4 regions of the Pantoea sp. YU22 genome follow, and region 1 is predicted to be linked to each of the others. Evidence: predicted binding sites of a transcription regulator. Region 1 holds the regulator's gene; each other region holds the start of a gene.

Region 1 (3,323 bases):
ACTGCATCTCCGATGCGCTGGAAAATATCACCCATTCGCTCTGTACGCTGGAGTTCCAGGATAACCGCCGTCTGTATGACTGGGTGCTGGACAACATCTCTATTCCGGTGCATCCGCGCCAGTATGAGTTCTCCCGCCTTAACCTCGAATATGCGGTGATGTCGAAACGTAAGCTGACGCAGCTGGTCAGCGAGAACGTGGTAGAAGGCTGGGACGATCCGCGCATGCTGACCGTGTCTGGTCTGCGCCGTCGCGGCTACACTGCCGCTTCGATCCGTGAGTTCTGCCGCCGTATTGGCGTAACCAAACAGGACAACGTGGTGGAGATGGCGTCGCTGGAGTCCTGCATTCGCGACGATTTGAACGAAAACGCGCCGCGCGCTATGGCGGTGCTCGATCCGCTGAAAGTGGTGATTGAAAACCTGCCGGCTGGGCATAATGAAATCATCACTATGCCGAACCATCCGAACAAGCCCGAAATGGGCACTCGCGATGTGCCTTTTGGCCGTGAGGTCTGGATCGACCGCGCTGACTTCCGCGAAGAAGCCAACAAGCAGTACAAGCGCCTGGTGCTGGGCAAAGAAGTTCGCCTGCGCAATGCTTATGTGATCCGCGCCGAACGCGTTGCTAAAGATGAAGAAGGCAATATCACCTGCATCTACTGCACCTGCGACGTCGATACCTTAAGCAAAGATCCGGCTGATGGCCGCAAGGTGAAAGGAGTAATCCACTGGGTCTCTGCGGATCACGCGCTGCCAGCGGAATTCCGACTCTACGATCGCCTGTTCAGCGTGCCGAATCCAGGCGCGGAAGAGGATTTCCTGACGACCATCAATCCGAACTCTTTAGAGATCCGTCAGGGATTCGTCGAGCCGGGCCTGCAGAATGCCAGCCCGGAAGCGCCTTATCAGTTTGAGCGCGAAGGCTATTTCTGCGCCGACAGCCGCTACTCACGTCCAAACCAGCTGGTGTTTAACCGCACCGTGGGTCTGCGTGATACCTGGGCGAAAATCGGCGATTAGATTTTTAAATCAACGTCATCATAAAATCATTAAAGGGCGAGCAATCGCCCTTTTTTATGACTGCAATCTGCACTTAGACGTTTTTTTGTGCTGTTGTAAATAATCAACTCTTGTCAGGCCGCGCTGGGAGTTATCTGAGTTAACAAAAATTAATCAGTTTCCAGCTGTGAATTTCGTTTTTTCAGGTAGGCTATTCGCTCTTAAAAGAGGCTATGCGGGCAATAAGAAGGAAAAATGATGACGGCTCTTGGTCAGGAAGCAAAACACAGCGTGGTGGTTTTACATCAGTTAATCGAACGTATATTTAACCAGCCTTCAGGTGGGGATGACACTTTCCATCTGCTGCTGTCGCATTTCCATCCCGATTTCCGCATGGTGACGCCGCAGGGCAGGCTGCTCGATCTGAACCAGACCGAAGAGCTGTTCCGCCAGCTGCAGGGACGACGAGAAGGAATGCGCATCGCGACCAGCGAGCACGCCGTCATCTCTCAGCAAAAAGATGAAATCACCATTCAGTACCGTGAACTGCAAATGATGAACGGCAGCGATCAGACGCGCATCTCGCTGGCGATTCTGGACTGCAGCACGTCCGTTCCCCGCTGGCGCTACCTGCACGAAACGCTGGTTGCCTGACGCCCATAAAAAAGCCGGTAGACATACCGGCTTTTAGAATGACTGCATAGCACATTTTTACTGGTCGTGGAGCGTTTCGTCTTCGCGGCAATCGCCCAGCGCACAGTGACCGTAGAGATAAAGACTGTGGTTAGTCAGCTTGATGCCGTGGCGAGTTGCGATATCCCGCTGGCGCGCTTCGATCGACTCATCGCTGAACTCGATCACTTTGCCACAGTCGAGGCAGATCAGATGATCGTGATGCTGCTGCTGGGTCAGTTCGAAAACCGATTTCCCGCCTTCAAAGTTGTGACGCGTCACAATGCCCGCATCGTCAAACTGGTTAAGTACACGATAAACGGTAGCCAGACCAATCTCTTCGCCCATATCGATCAGGCGTTTATAAAGATCTTCCGCGCTGACGTGATGGCACTGAGGTTCCTGAAGCACTTCCAGAATTTTAAGTCTGGGCAGCGTGACTTTCAGGCCAGCCTTCTTTAATGCGGTGTTGTTGTCAGTCATGCGGATATTGTCCTGTTACTTTGCTGGTTACTTGAGGCGCCTTGCCTTGAATGTCGTTCGGTGTCTGTTCTCATTTGCGTCTCATTATAGAGGTGAAGTATTGAAATGAAAACCGAGGGAAACGCCTGAGATCAACACGGGCTGTAAGAAGATACGTAACGGCACCGGGCGGAGAAATACAGGAGGTTCGTTATCATTTCGCTAACTTCATGACCTCGCGGGAGAAATAAGCAGATAACCGATGTGGGTATTGTACAGAATCGGAGATAAAAGTTAAAAAGCTGTAGCTATTATTTCTATAGGAAAAAACATTAACTCAATGTGAGCCAGCGCCCACATTGAGTATGTGGGTAATCAGGCTTCGATGATCGCCTGCAGCTGCAGTTCGTCATAGATCTGTTTAACCCAGGCGTCGACACGCTGGCTGGTGAGTTCCGGCTGACGATCTTCATCAATGGCCAGACCGAGGAAGTGTTTGTCGTCCGCCAGACCTTTAGAGGCTTCAAAGTGATAACCTTCGGTCGGCCAGTGACCCACGATCACCGCGCCGTTCGGCTCGATGATATCGCGAATGGTGCCCATCGCGTCGCAGAAATATTCTGCGTAGTCTTCCTGATCGCCGCAGCCGAAAAGCGCTACCAGCTTGCCGTTAAAATCGATCTCTTCCAGCGTCGGGAAGAAATCATCCCAGTCGCACTGCGCTTCGCCGTAGTACCAGGTTGGAATGCCCAGCAGCAGAATGTCGAACGCTTCCAGATCTTCTTTAGTACTCTTGGCAATGTCATGCACTTCCGCAACGTCTTTGCCCAGTTGTTTCTGGATCATTTTTGCAATGTTTTCGGTGTTGCCGGTATCGCTGCCAAAGAAGATGCCTACGATTGCCATGGGGTAAATAACCTCTTAAATCCTGATAATGAGATGCATGCGCAGAGCGCACAATTAAGCGAATGATAGCAGAGCGAGCAAACGGGCGGAACTTGAAAAGCCGCGCGATTTGCTTCTGCGTGCGCTTTGCGCGATTCAGTCCAGTTTGAGTTGCGCCAGCAGCATTTGTTCAATCAGTTCGCTGCGGCTGATGTTGCGCTGCTCAGCCAGCGTATTCAACGCATCCACGGCTTCGCTGGTCATTTTGAGTTCGACACGGCGCAGCCCGCGCACTTTGTCACG
Region 2 (3,323 bases), on a different contig from region 1:
AGTGCTACGGCTAAAGAAGCAAATACTCTTGGTGAGGCAGGGTTGGGCCTGGGTATAGAGTATCAAAAGACGGAACATCATGGGTCAATGTTGATGGACTTAGAATCTATCGACTGCCCTCAGCTAAACCAAACAGTACTAAAGCTACAACAGGAATGCAGGCAAATTTTGAGCAAAAAATTGAACCGGGAAACGTCCCATCAGTAACGGTCATTTGGATATAACTCAATGAAAGCGATCTTAAAAGAAATCCGATCATTAGAAATAGAAGATATTCTTATTAATTATTGGCCAGAAGATCCTGAAGTTTTCGGTAGCTGGATCAGAGCAATTATTGGACCAGATGATCAAGAGGGAGGCGAGTTTTTTGATATGTTAATTTGTACGCCCAAATGGTTACAAGGTGAAGTCGAAAGAAATGGCATTTTTTTAGGTAAAGGAACAATTATTATCGATGAGTATAATTTTGATAAAATTATTGTTTTTATAAAACAACAGATCAGTAATAGCTGTGCAGATGATTGGCTTGGCATAACACAAAAACTGAGCCGCATTAGTTTTTGGGAATATGAAGATTATGATTCTAATTGAATGAATAAAGTTAAATGATTACTGAGAATGAACTCCATGAATTTAAGTAGTCAATATTTACCGGAGTTACGGTGGGGATAGGATCTTTGGTTCTGCTTTTCTCATCAGGAACACGCATACTGATCCAGCGCCACATTTAAATGTGGGGAGGGAAAATATTTCCACATCGGACATGGCGAGGATTTATCAACATGTAATCTTCTTTTTCCATATCTTAATCAAGAAGTTGAGTTATGATCTTTATTAAATGGAGAAATGCTAAAATTGTTTTTTGGTGACAAGAAGTATATATGTTATCCCTGAAAGGAATAGTTTTGAGTCGTATGTAATTACTACAAGTCAAGGTGATTGTCCCGTAATCGCTTATTGATAAAATCCTGGTCAGCAATCCGATCTTTATGGAAGAGGAAAAGCAGTTGCTCTTTTTTACCGTCACTTAGATTTGCTGGCCGGTTCTGAAATCTGCCTCGGCCAGCCAGTTTCCCTTAAAGTTCTTGTATGTGACCCGGGCTGAGCAGACCCTAATAAATGGAACCAGTGATGCAATAAGTTTTGGTCGGCCCTTTATTTCAAATCAGGACTTTCTAAGCAGATCGCTCAGGCGATGCCGTTAACCCCAAACGATCGCGACACCTAGTTTACTCTGGGAACAAAAGGTATACCGATTACGTCTGAAAATAAGCCTGGTCTGAACAGCCGCGCCTCATTGTAGCGAAAGCCAACACATCTCATGCAGCGGTACCGCTAGTACATGAAAATAAAAATATAGTGCTATTAATCGTTCAGGGAGAAAAGGAGAGAAGGAAGTATCCAGAACAGCCCACGCTACGTATTACTGATATCTAATTTAACATAATCATGATTATGCGCACTTAAGCTATCCGAAACCACTCTTAAGGATAGCCGTTAATATTAAGCTTCACATCAGCAAAACGCCTTGCAGCCGCACCAGATTAATCCTTGCGTCCTGACTACCTCAGTATGAAAATGAGAATCATTACTCAACAAAATAAGGATGTTGCCGTGAGCAGAGTTTTAGCCCGCCGCTGGTTGTTGTTCCTCACTAGTTTGCTTTTCATTCATAACGCCGTTGCCCAGGATGAAGCCTGGCCGCGTCAGTTTCAGGATCGCCACGGCGCCCATACCCTGACAAAGGCTCCGCAGCGTATTGTTTCAACGAGCGAGACCCTGACCGGCTCGCTGCTCGCCATTGATGCTCCGGTTGTCGCCAGCACGTCCACTACGCCTTCCAGCCAGATTTCCGACCCACAGGGCTTTTTCCGTCAGTGGGGAGATATTGCGCATCAGCGCGGAGTCGCCAGGCTTGGCTGGGGCGAAATCAGCGTGGAAAGAGTTGCGATGCAAAGGCCGGATCTTATCTTGATAAGCGCCACGGGCGGCGACTCTTCGCAGGCGCAGTACGATCAGATGGCAGCCCTGGCCCCGGTTCTGGTGGTCAGGTATGACGATAAAAGCTGGCAGCAGCTCTTAATGCAGCTGGGCAGGATCACCGGCCATGAAGAGCAGGCGCAGCAGCGCATTCAGGAAGCAGAAAAAGCGTTTGAGAAAATGAAGCAGGAAATTAGCCTGCCTGCGCAGCCGGTAAACGCCATGGTCTGGGATGAGATAACACAGTCGACCAGGGTTTTTACAGCGGATTCAGCGCAGGGGCAGTTCCTGATCAAGGCGGGGTTCAAACTGGCGTCGCTGCCGGAAAATGTTCAGCCGCGCGCCACGCAGGGTAAACGCCAGGATATCGTCCAGCTTGAGGGAGAGAGTCTCGTCAACGGCCTGACCGGAAAAACGCTGCTGCTGTTCGCCGCTGACGAAAGCGATAAAAAAGCCCTGCTCGCCAGCCCCCTGCTCGCCCACCAGCCCGCGGTGAAGGCTAAACAGGTTTACGCCATGGGATCGGAAACGTTCCGCCTCGACTATTACAGCGCGATGGGGCTTATTGCCCGGATGAACGCTTTGTTCGGCACAAAGCCCTGATTTGCGCGTCGTCGAACAGCATGGCTGAAGCCGGCCGCGCCCGCGTAAAGCGACCCTTTAGTTGAACGCAGCGGCCTTAGGATCCGGCTGGCGCGTCTGCATGAGATGCTGTCCGAGCAGCCAGCAAACGCCATCAGTTAAGCCTCCGCGCCAGCACAGCACGTCATGACCGCCGTGGTAGCTGCGGTAATGTACTTTATGCCCGGCCTCAAGCAGCGCCTGACGCATTTGCTGATTCACAAAAAGAATGTCCTGCTCAAGCAGCCCGGCTTCCTGAAATATGCGCAGCGGAACGGCGTTCGGCCGCCGTGAAACCTGCTGAGTGAGATAACCTTTCTCGTGCTGCTCGCGCGCTTCGTAGTGGGTCATAAACTTCATGTTTGGCCACCAGAAAGAACCTGACTGAGTGAGCACGCAGCCGAACCGCTGCGGCCAGTTAAGCCCGGCGTACAGAGCAGCGAGACCGCCATAGCTCTGCCCGGCCACCACGGTTGACGCGGGATCGTCAGTAAAGGGAGCGATCTCTTTGGCAAGAGGGAGAAGCTCTTCCTGTACCGCCAGCCAGAAATCAGCGTTGCAGGCCAGCTCGCGGGAACGAGTGACGTCGTCAATAGCGTCAATCATCAGCCACGCCGCCGCAGGCAGATCCCCCTGCCGGGTTTGCTGTTCCAGCACCGGAAGCAGCGACATGCTGATTGCCCAGTTCTGCCCGTCCAGCACCACTACCAGCGGCAGATCTG
Region 3 (3,323 bases), on a different contig from region 1:
CCCTTGAGCGGCGGCGCCAGGCGACTCAGTGCCCGCAGCAGCGTCGATTTGCCGCAGGCGTTGGGGCCGATAATCACCGTCAGTTCGCCATCCGGAATTGTTACCGACAGCGCCTCCGCCACAATTTTTTTCTCGTAGCCCAGCGTCAGCGCATCGCCCTGCAGGCGGGCAATCTTCTCTGTCATTGGCGTCGTGCCTCCCGAACCAGTAGTGTAATCAGATAAAGCCCGCCGAGGCTGACGGTAATCACGCCGACCGGCAGCTGATAAGGCAGGAAAAGGTGCTGCGCCGCGTAGTCCGCCGCCAGCAGCAGCAGCGCGCCGCACAGCGCCGCCAGCGGCAGCGCGCCTTTGATGCCGCCGCACAGGCGACGGGCGATCTGCGGTGCCAGCAGCGCGACGAACGAAATGGGGCCAGCCAGCGCGGTCGAGGCGGCGGTCAGCACCACGCCGAGCAGCATCAGCCACAGCCGACTGCGCTCCACCGGCACGCCCAGCGCGCAGGCGGTATCGTCGCCCATCTCCATCAGACGCATACGCCGCGCCATTAGCGCGGTCATCAGCAGCGCCGCCAGCAGCACGACGATCACCGGCGTCGTTTTCGCCCAGGTGATGCCGTTGAGCGATCCGGCGTTCCATAGCCCTGCGCTGAGCGCCGCCTCCAGCGAGGCGCTGATAATCAGCCAGCCGTTGAGCGCCATCAGCAGCGCACGCACGCTGATACCGACGATAATCAGCCGGAAGGTCTCGACGCCGTTGCGCCAGGCGAAAAGATAGACCACGCCTGCAGTAAGTACGCCGCCCAGCAGCGCCGCCAGCGTTATCGTTTCGCTGTGCTGGTGAAACAGCACCAGCGCCACCAGCACACCGCTGTAGGCGCCGGTATTGAAGCCGAGTATGTCGGGGCTGCCGAGCGGGTTACGCAGCAAAGACTGAAAAATCGCGCCGCTGACGCCCAGCGCTGCGCCGATCAGCAACGCCATTGTCACGCGCGGCAGGCGCCACTCCAGCACAATCAGCTGAACGTTGCGCGCCGCCTCACCGGTGATTAACTGCCAGAGCTGCGCGCCCGTAATCGGCAGCGCGCCGCGGGTGACGCCAAAAAAAGCCAGCAGCGCGCAGGCTGCCAGCAGCCAGATTGTATGCCTCATCGTCCGGCTCATACCTGCCCTCTTCCCAGCTTGCGGCGCACCAGCACAATCAACATCGGCGCGCCGAGCAGCGCGGTAACGACGGCGACGCGCAGCTCGCCGGGCACCATCAGACGCCCGAGAATATCGGCGGCCAGCAGTAGACAGGGCGTAATCAGCAGCGTGCCAGGCAGCATCCAGCGATGATCGTTGCCCCACAGCCAGCGGGCCAGATGCGGCGTCATCAGCCCGACAAAGGCGATGGGGCCAACGGCGGCCGTTGCGGCGCCGCTCAGCAGGGCGATAGCCAGCAGTCCCAGAATCTGCGTTCGCGCCACGCGCGTGCCGAGCGCCGTCGCCAGATCGCCGCCCATGCTCAGGCTGTTGAGCGAGCGCGACAGCAGCAGCGCAATCAGCACGCCCACAGCCACAGCCGGATACGTCACGCGCAGTACGGCAACGCTGCGAATATCCAGCGAGCCGCTGTGCCAGAAGCGCAGATGATCATAAATATCGGGGTTCAGGAGAGAAAGGCCGGAGGTCAGCCCTTCCAGCACCGCGCCCAGCGCCACGCCCGCCAGGGTCAGGCGCACAGGATTGACACGACCGCCGCCGAGCGCGCCGGTCAGCGCCACCAGCAGCGACGCCAGCAGCGCGCCGCTAAAGGCGAAGCCGAGCCAGTCGGCGGGCGAATCCGCGCCAAACAGAGCGATGCCGAGCACCACGGCGAAACCTGCGCCCGCATTAACGCCCAGGATGCCGGGATCGGCGAGCGGGTTACGCGTCAGGCTCTGCATCAGCGCGCCCGCCAGCCCCAGCGCGCAACCCGCCATTAAACCTGCGAGAGTACGCGGCAGGCGCGCTTCGCGCACAATTATGCAGTCGGCGCTGTCGCAGCGGGTGGTCAGGGCAAGATAAACATCATGGATGGCGATCGATTTGGCGCCGAGCATCAGGCTGAGCGCGAGCAAGAGCAACAGCAGCATCCCTGAGGCGGCTATTGCGGTGAGTTGGCGCATAACGTTCCGAACCTTCACTGTTCACTGACGCGTCTGGCGCATCAATTTGATAATGATACTTGTTATCGTTATTACTCGTATTTTGTATGTTACCATGATTCTCCTCGACCATAACGAGGAAAACCGCAGCAAAAGGCACAGAAATGACCAAACCCTCCCATCTGATCGACCTCAGCCTGTTGAAGACCCACCCCGCTTTTCGCGCGGTTTTTATCGCCCGCTTTATCTCTATTGTCGCGCTCGGCATGCTGGCCATTGCCGTTCCGGTGCAAATTCAGCAGCTGACCCGCTCTCCTGCGCTGGTCGGGCTGGCGGTCACCCTGGCGGGCGCAGGCATGTTTATCGGGCTGTTGACCGGCGGCGTGCTGGCGGATCGCTATGAACGCAAGCGTCTGATCCTGATGGCGCGCTCCACCTGCGGCCTCGGCTTCGTGGCGCTGGCCATTAACGCTTCGCTGCCGACGCCTTCGGTCAGCGCGGTTTTCCTGCTGGGTTTATGGGACGGTTTTTTCGGCGCGCTCGGCGTCACCGCGCTGCTGGCGGCGACCCCGGCGCTGGTGGGACGCGAAAATCTGATGCAGGCGGGCGCCATTACCATGCTGACGGTACGCTTCGGCGCGATCCTCTCGCCCGCCATCGGTGGCGTGGTGCTGGCGCACGGCGGCGCGGCATGGAACTACGCGCTCGCCGCCTTCGGTACGCTGCTCACCGTGTTAACCCTGCTCAGGCTGCCCGTGATGCCGCCGCCGCCCCAGCAGCGCGAGCATCCGCTCAGGGCGCTTGCCAGCGGCGTGCAGTTTCTTTTCGCCGCGCCGGTGGTCGGTATGGCTGCGCTGATCGGCGCGCTGGTAACGCTGGCGAGCGCGGTGCGCGTGCTCTATCCGGCGCTGGCGCCGCACTGGCAAGTCAGTCTCGATGAGCTGGGCCTGATGTATGCCGCCGTGCCGCTCGGCGCGGCGCTGGGCGCATTGACCAGCGGACGCCTGACGCAGTCGCCGCAGCCTGGGAGATTGATCCTGGGCAGCGCCATCGCCGCCTTTCTCGCGCTTGGGCTGTTTAGCCTGATGCCGCTGTTCGCGCTCAGCCTGGCGTGTCTGGCGGCGTTCGGCTACTTCAGCGCCATTAACAGCCTGGTGCAATACACGCTGATCCAGTCGCTGACGCCTGATGCGCTG
Region 4 (3,323 bases), 400 kb from region 1:
GCGCCTCAGGAAACGTCAGGCGCCTGAATCTGAACAAAACCTGTAGCCTCGCCCCGTTCCGACGAGGCCACAGCGTGCGGTTTCTCACGGGAAATCAACTATAAAAGTGGAGAGACGAATGAGTGTAAGCACACCGATGCTGGTGACTTTTGTGATCTATATCCTTGGAATGGTGCTGATAGGATTGGCGGCCTACCGTTCCACTAAAAACTTTGACGATTATATTCTGGGCGGCCGCAGTCTGGGCAGCTTCGTCACCGCGCTCTCGGCAGGGGCGTCAGATATGAGCGGCTGGCTGCTGATGGGCCTGCCGGGCGCGATATTCCTCTCCGGCATTTCGGAAAGCTGGATCGCCATCGGCCTGACCATCGGCGCCTGGCTTAACTGGAAAATCGTGGCGGGCCGTCTGCGCGTGCAGACCGAACATCATGACAACGCCCTGACGCTGCCCGACTTCTTTACCAGCCGCTTTGAAGACAACAGCAAAATCCTGCGCGTTATCTCGGCACTGGTGATCCTGATTTTCTTCACCATCTACTGCGCATCAGGCGTGGTAGCGGGCGCGCGCCTGTTTGAAAGCACCTTCGGCATGAGCTATGAAACCGCGCTGTGGGCCGGTGCGGCGGCAACCATTCTCTATACGCTGATTGGCGGCTTCCTCGCGGTAAGCTGGACCGATACCGTACAGGCGAGCCTGATGATTTTTGCCCTGATCCTGACGCCAGTTATCGTGATTGTCGCCGTGGGCGGACTGGACAGTTCGCTGGCGGTGATAGAAGCGAAAAGCATTGAAAACCTCAATATGCTGAAAGGGCTGAACTTCGTTGCAGTGATTTCGCTGCTGGGCTGGGGACTCGGCTATTTCGGGCAGCCGCATATTCTGGCGCGCTTTATGGCGGCCGATTCGCACCGCTCCATCCGCACGGCGCGCCGCATCGGCATGGCGTGGATGGTGCTCTGCCTGGCAGGCGCGGTCGCGGTCGGCTTCTTCGGCATCGCCTACTTCCAGAATCACCCGGAGCAGGCGGCAAACGTCAGCGGCAACGGCGAGCGCGTATTTATCGAACTGGCGCGCATTCTGTTCAACCCGTGGATCGCCGGTATCCTGCTTTCAGCAATCCTTGCGGCGGTTATGTCGACGCTGAGCTGTCAGCTGCTGGTCTGCTCCAGCGCCCTGACTGAAGATCTCTACAAAGGCTTCCTGCGCAAAAATGCCAGCCAGAAAGAGCTGGTATGGTTTGGCCGCGCGATGGTGCTGCTGGTGGCGCTGATCGCCATTGCGCTCGCCTCTAACCCGGATAACCGCGTGCTGGGGCTGGTGAGCTACGCCTGGGCCGGTTTCGGCGCAGCCTTTGGTCCGGTAGTGCTGTTCGGCGTCTGCTGGAAACGTATGACGCGCAACGGCGCGCTGGCGGGCATGATCATCGGCGCGGCGACGGTGCTGATCTGGAAACAGTATGGCTGGCTGGGTCTCTACGAGATTATTCCGGGCTTTGCTTTCTCCAGCATTGCGATTGTGGTCTTCAGCCTGCTGGGCCGCGCACCTTCCGCCGCCGCGCAGCAGCGCTTTGCAGCAGCAGAGGCGGAGTACCTCGCTAAGTAACGCGTTCCCCTATAAAGCCCGCTCTCTTTTAAGGGAGCGGGCTTTTTTTTTGCCTGCGGTCAGCGAAATAATTTCGGTCCATTACTTGTTTTTTTTCTTGCGATAATGATAATCGGTATCGTTCGCATTTTACCCAACTTTACCTGCGGTTGACGCTATATAACATTCAAGAGGTCGGCGATGTTTGTTCCTTTTCTTATCATGCTGCGTGAAGGCCTAGAAGCGGCGCTGATCGTCAGCCTGATCGCCAGCTATCTGAAGCGTACTGGCCGCACCCGCTGGTTCCCGGCGCTGTGGGCTGGGGTATTTATTGCCGCGGCGCTCTGCCTGGCGCTTGGCATTATCATCAACGCGACCACCGGCGAGTTCCCACAGAAACAGCAGGAGCTGTTCGAGGGGATTGTGGCCGTAGTCGCCGTAGCGATCCTGACCTCAATGGTGTTCTGGATGCGCAAGGTGGCGCGCAATATGCGCGTACAGCTTGAACAGGCGGTCGACCAGGCGCTGAACCAGAGCGGTCGCGGCGGGCTGGCGCTGGTGCTGATGGTGTTTCTCGCCGTTGCGCGCGAAGGACTGGAGTCGGTGTTCTTCCTGCTGGCGGCCTTTACGCAGGATGTCGGCTATGCGCCGCCTGCGGGCGCGGTGCTGGGGCTGGCGACGGCGGTGGTGCTGGGGATGCTGCTCTACTGGGGCGGCGTTCGCCTGAATATGGCGCACTTCTTCCGCTGGAGCAGTCTGTTTATTCTGTTTGTCGCTGCCGGACTGGCGGCGGGCGCTATCCGCGCATTTCATGAAGCGGGACTCTGGAATCACTTTCAGTCTGTCGCCTTCGATCTGAGCAACGTGCTCTCCACGCATTCGCTGGCGGGCACGCTGCTTGAGGGCGTACTGGGCTATCAGGAGACGCCCAGCATCAGCGAAGTGGCCGTCTATTTTCTTTATCTTATTCCGGCGCTGCTGCTGTTTTTACTGCCGGCGCGTCCGGCGCGCCAACTTTCTACTAAACAGGGATAACTTTATGATGATTCGCTTTCGCCGCAAAACTCTGCTGGCTTCTCTGCTGGCGCTGTCGGGAACCGCTGCGGCTGCCGATATTCCGCAAGTTACCGTCAGCGTGACGGATACCCAGTGCGAACCGATGCAGCTAACGGTCAAGGCAGGTAAAACCCAGTTTCTGATTAAGAACAACAGCCAGAAAGCGCTGGAGTGGGAGATTCTGAAAGGCGTTCTGGTGGTGGAAGAGCGTGAGAATATCGCGCCGGGCTTCAGCCAGAAACTGACCGCTAATCTGGAAGCGGGCGAATATGAGATGACCTGCGGCCTGCTGAGCAACCCGAAGGGCAAGCTTATCGTGCAGGGCGACGCCTCGCCCGCCGCGAAAAGCGGCAAGCCCGATGTGCTGGCGCTGGCGGGCCCTATTACCGCATATAAAGCTTACGTGACGCAGGAAGTGGCGCAGCTGGTGACAAGCACCGAAGCCTTCACGCAGGCGGTAAAAGCGGGCGATATCGAAAAGGCTAAAGCGCTCTATGCGCCGACGCGCCAGCACTACGAGCGTATCGAACCCATCGCCGAGCTTTTCTCCGATCTCGACAGCAGCATCGACGCGCGCGAAGACGATTATGAGAAGAAAGCGGAAGATCCAAAATTCACCGGCTTCCACCGTCTGGAGAAAGCGCTGTTCAGCGATAACAGCACCAAAGGTATGGAGGGCTACGCG

The links. The regulator Fur, encoded in region 1, represses iron uptake genes when iron is present. The targets are predictions, from matches to a motif close to ATAATAATGAGAACNACTATCAA.
Region 2: the regulator Fur is predicted to act here: its motif matches at 1,573-1,595, upstream of fepB (Fe2+-enterobactin ABC transporter substrate-binding protein).
Region 3: the regulator Fur is predicted to act here: its motif matches at 2,201-2,223, upstream of fepD (Fe(3+)-siderophore ABC transporter permease).
Region 4: the regulator Fur is predicted to act here: its motif matches at 1,709-1,731, upstream of efeU (iron uptake transporter permease EfeU).

What each region holds. Positions count from the first base shown of each region.
Region 1 covers NZ_RYDU01000001.1:9,842-13,164, forward strand. Annotated here, with positions in the region: gene glnS (glutamine--tRNA ligase) at 1-1,022, shown strand, start outside; gene EKL29_RS00065 (hypothetical protein) at 1,260-1,655, shown strand; gene fur (ferric iron uptake transcriptional regulator) at 1,713-2,156, opposite strand; gene fldA (flavodoxin FldA) at 2,511-3,041, opposite strand; gene ybfE (LexA regulated protein) at 3,177-3,323, opposite strand, start outside.
Region 2 covers NZ_RYDU01000006.1:33,828-37,150, forward strand. Annotated here, with positions in the region: gene EKL29_RS10810 (hypothetical protein) at 1-207, shown strand, start outside; gene EKL29_RS10815 (immunity 8 family protein) at 229-591, shown strand; gene fepB (Fe2+-enterobactin ABC transporter substrate-binding protein) at 1,615-2,583, shown strand; gene fes (enterochelin esterase) at 2,641-3,323, opposite strand, start outside.
Region 3 covers NZ_RYDU01000002.1:304,074-307,396, forward strand. Annotated here, with positions in the region: gene EKL29_RS05850 (ATP-binding cassette domain-containing protein) at 1-185, opposite strand, end outside; gene fepG (iron-enterobactin ABC transporter permease) at 182-1,150, opposite strand; gene fepD (Fe(3+)-siderophore ABC transporter permease) at 1,159-2,148, opposite strand; gene entS (enterobactin transporter EntS) at 2,292-3,323, shown strand, end outside.
Region 4 covers NZ_RYDU01000001.1:410,880-414,202, forward strand. Annotated here, with positions in the region: gene putP (sodium/proline symporter PutP) at 119-1,603, shown strand; gene efeU (iron uptake transporter permease EfeU) at 1,784-2,617, shown strand; gene efeO (iron uptake system protein EfeO) at 2,622-3,323, shown strand, end outside.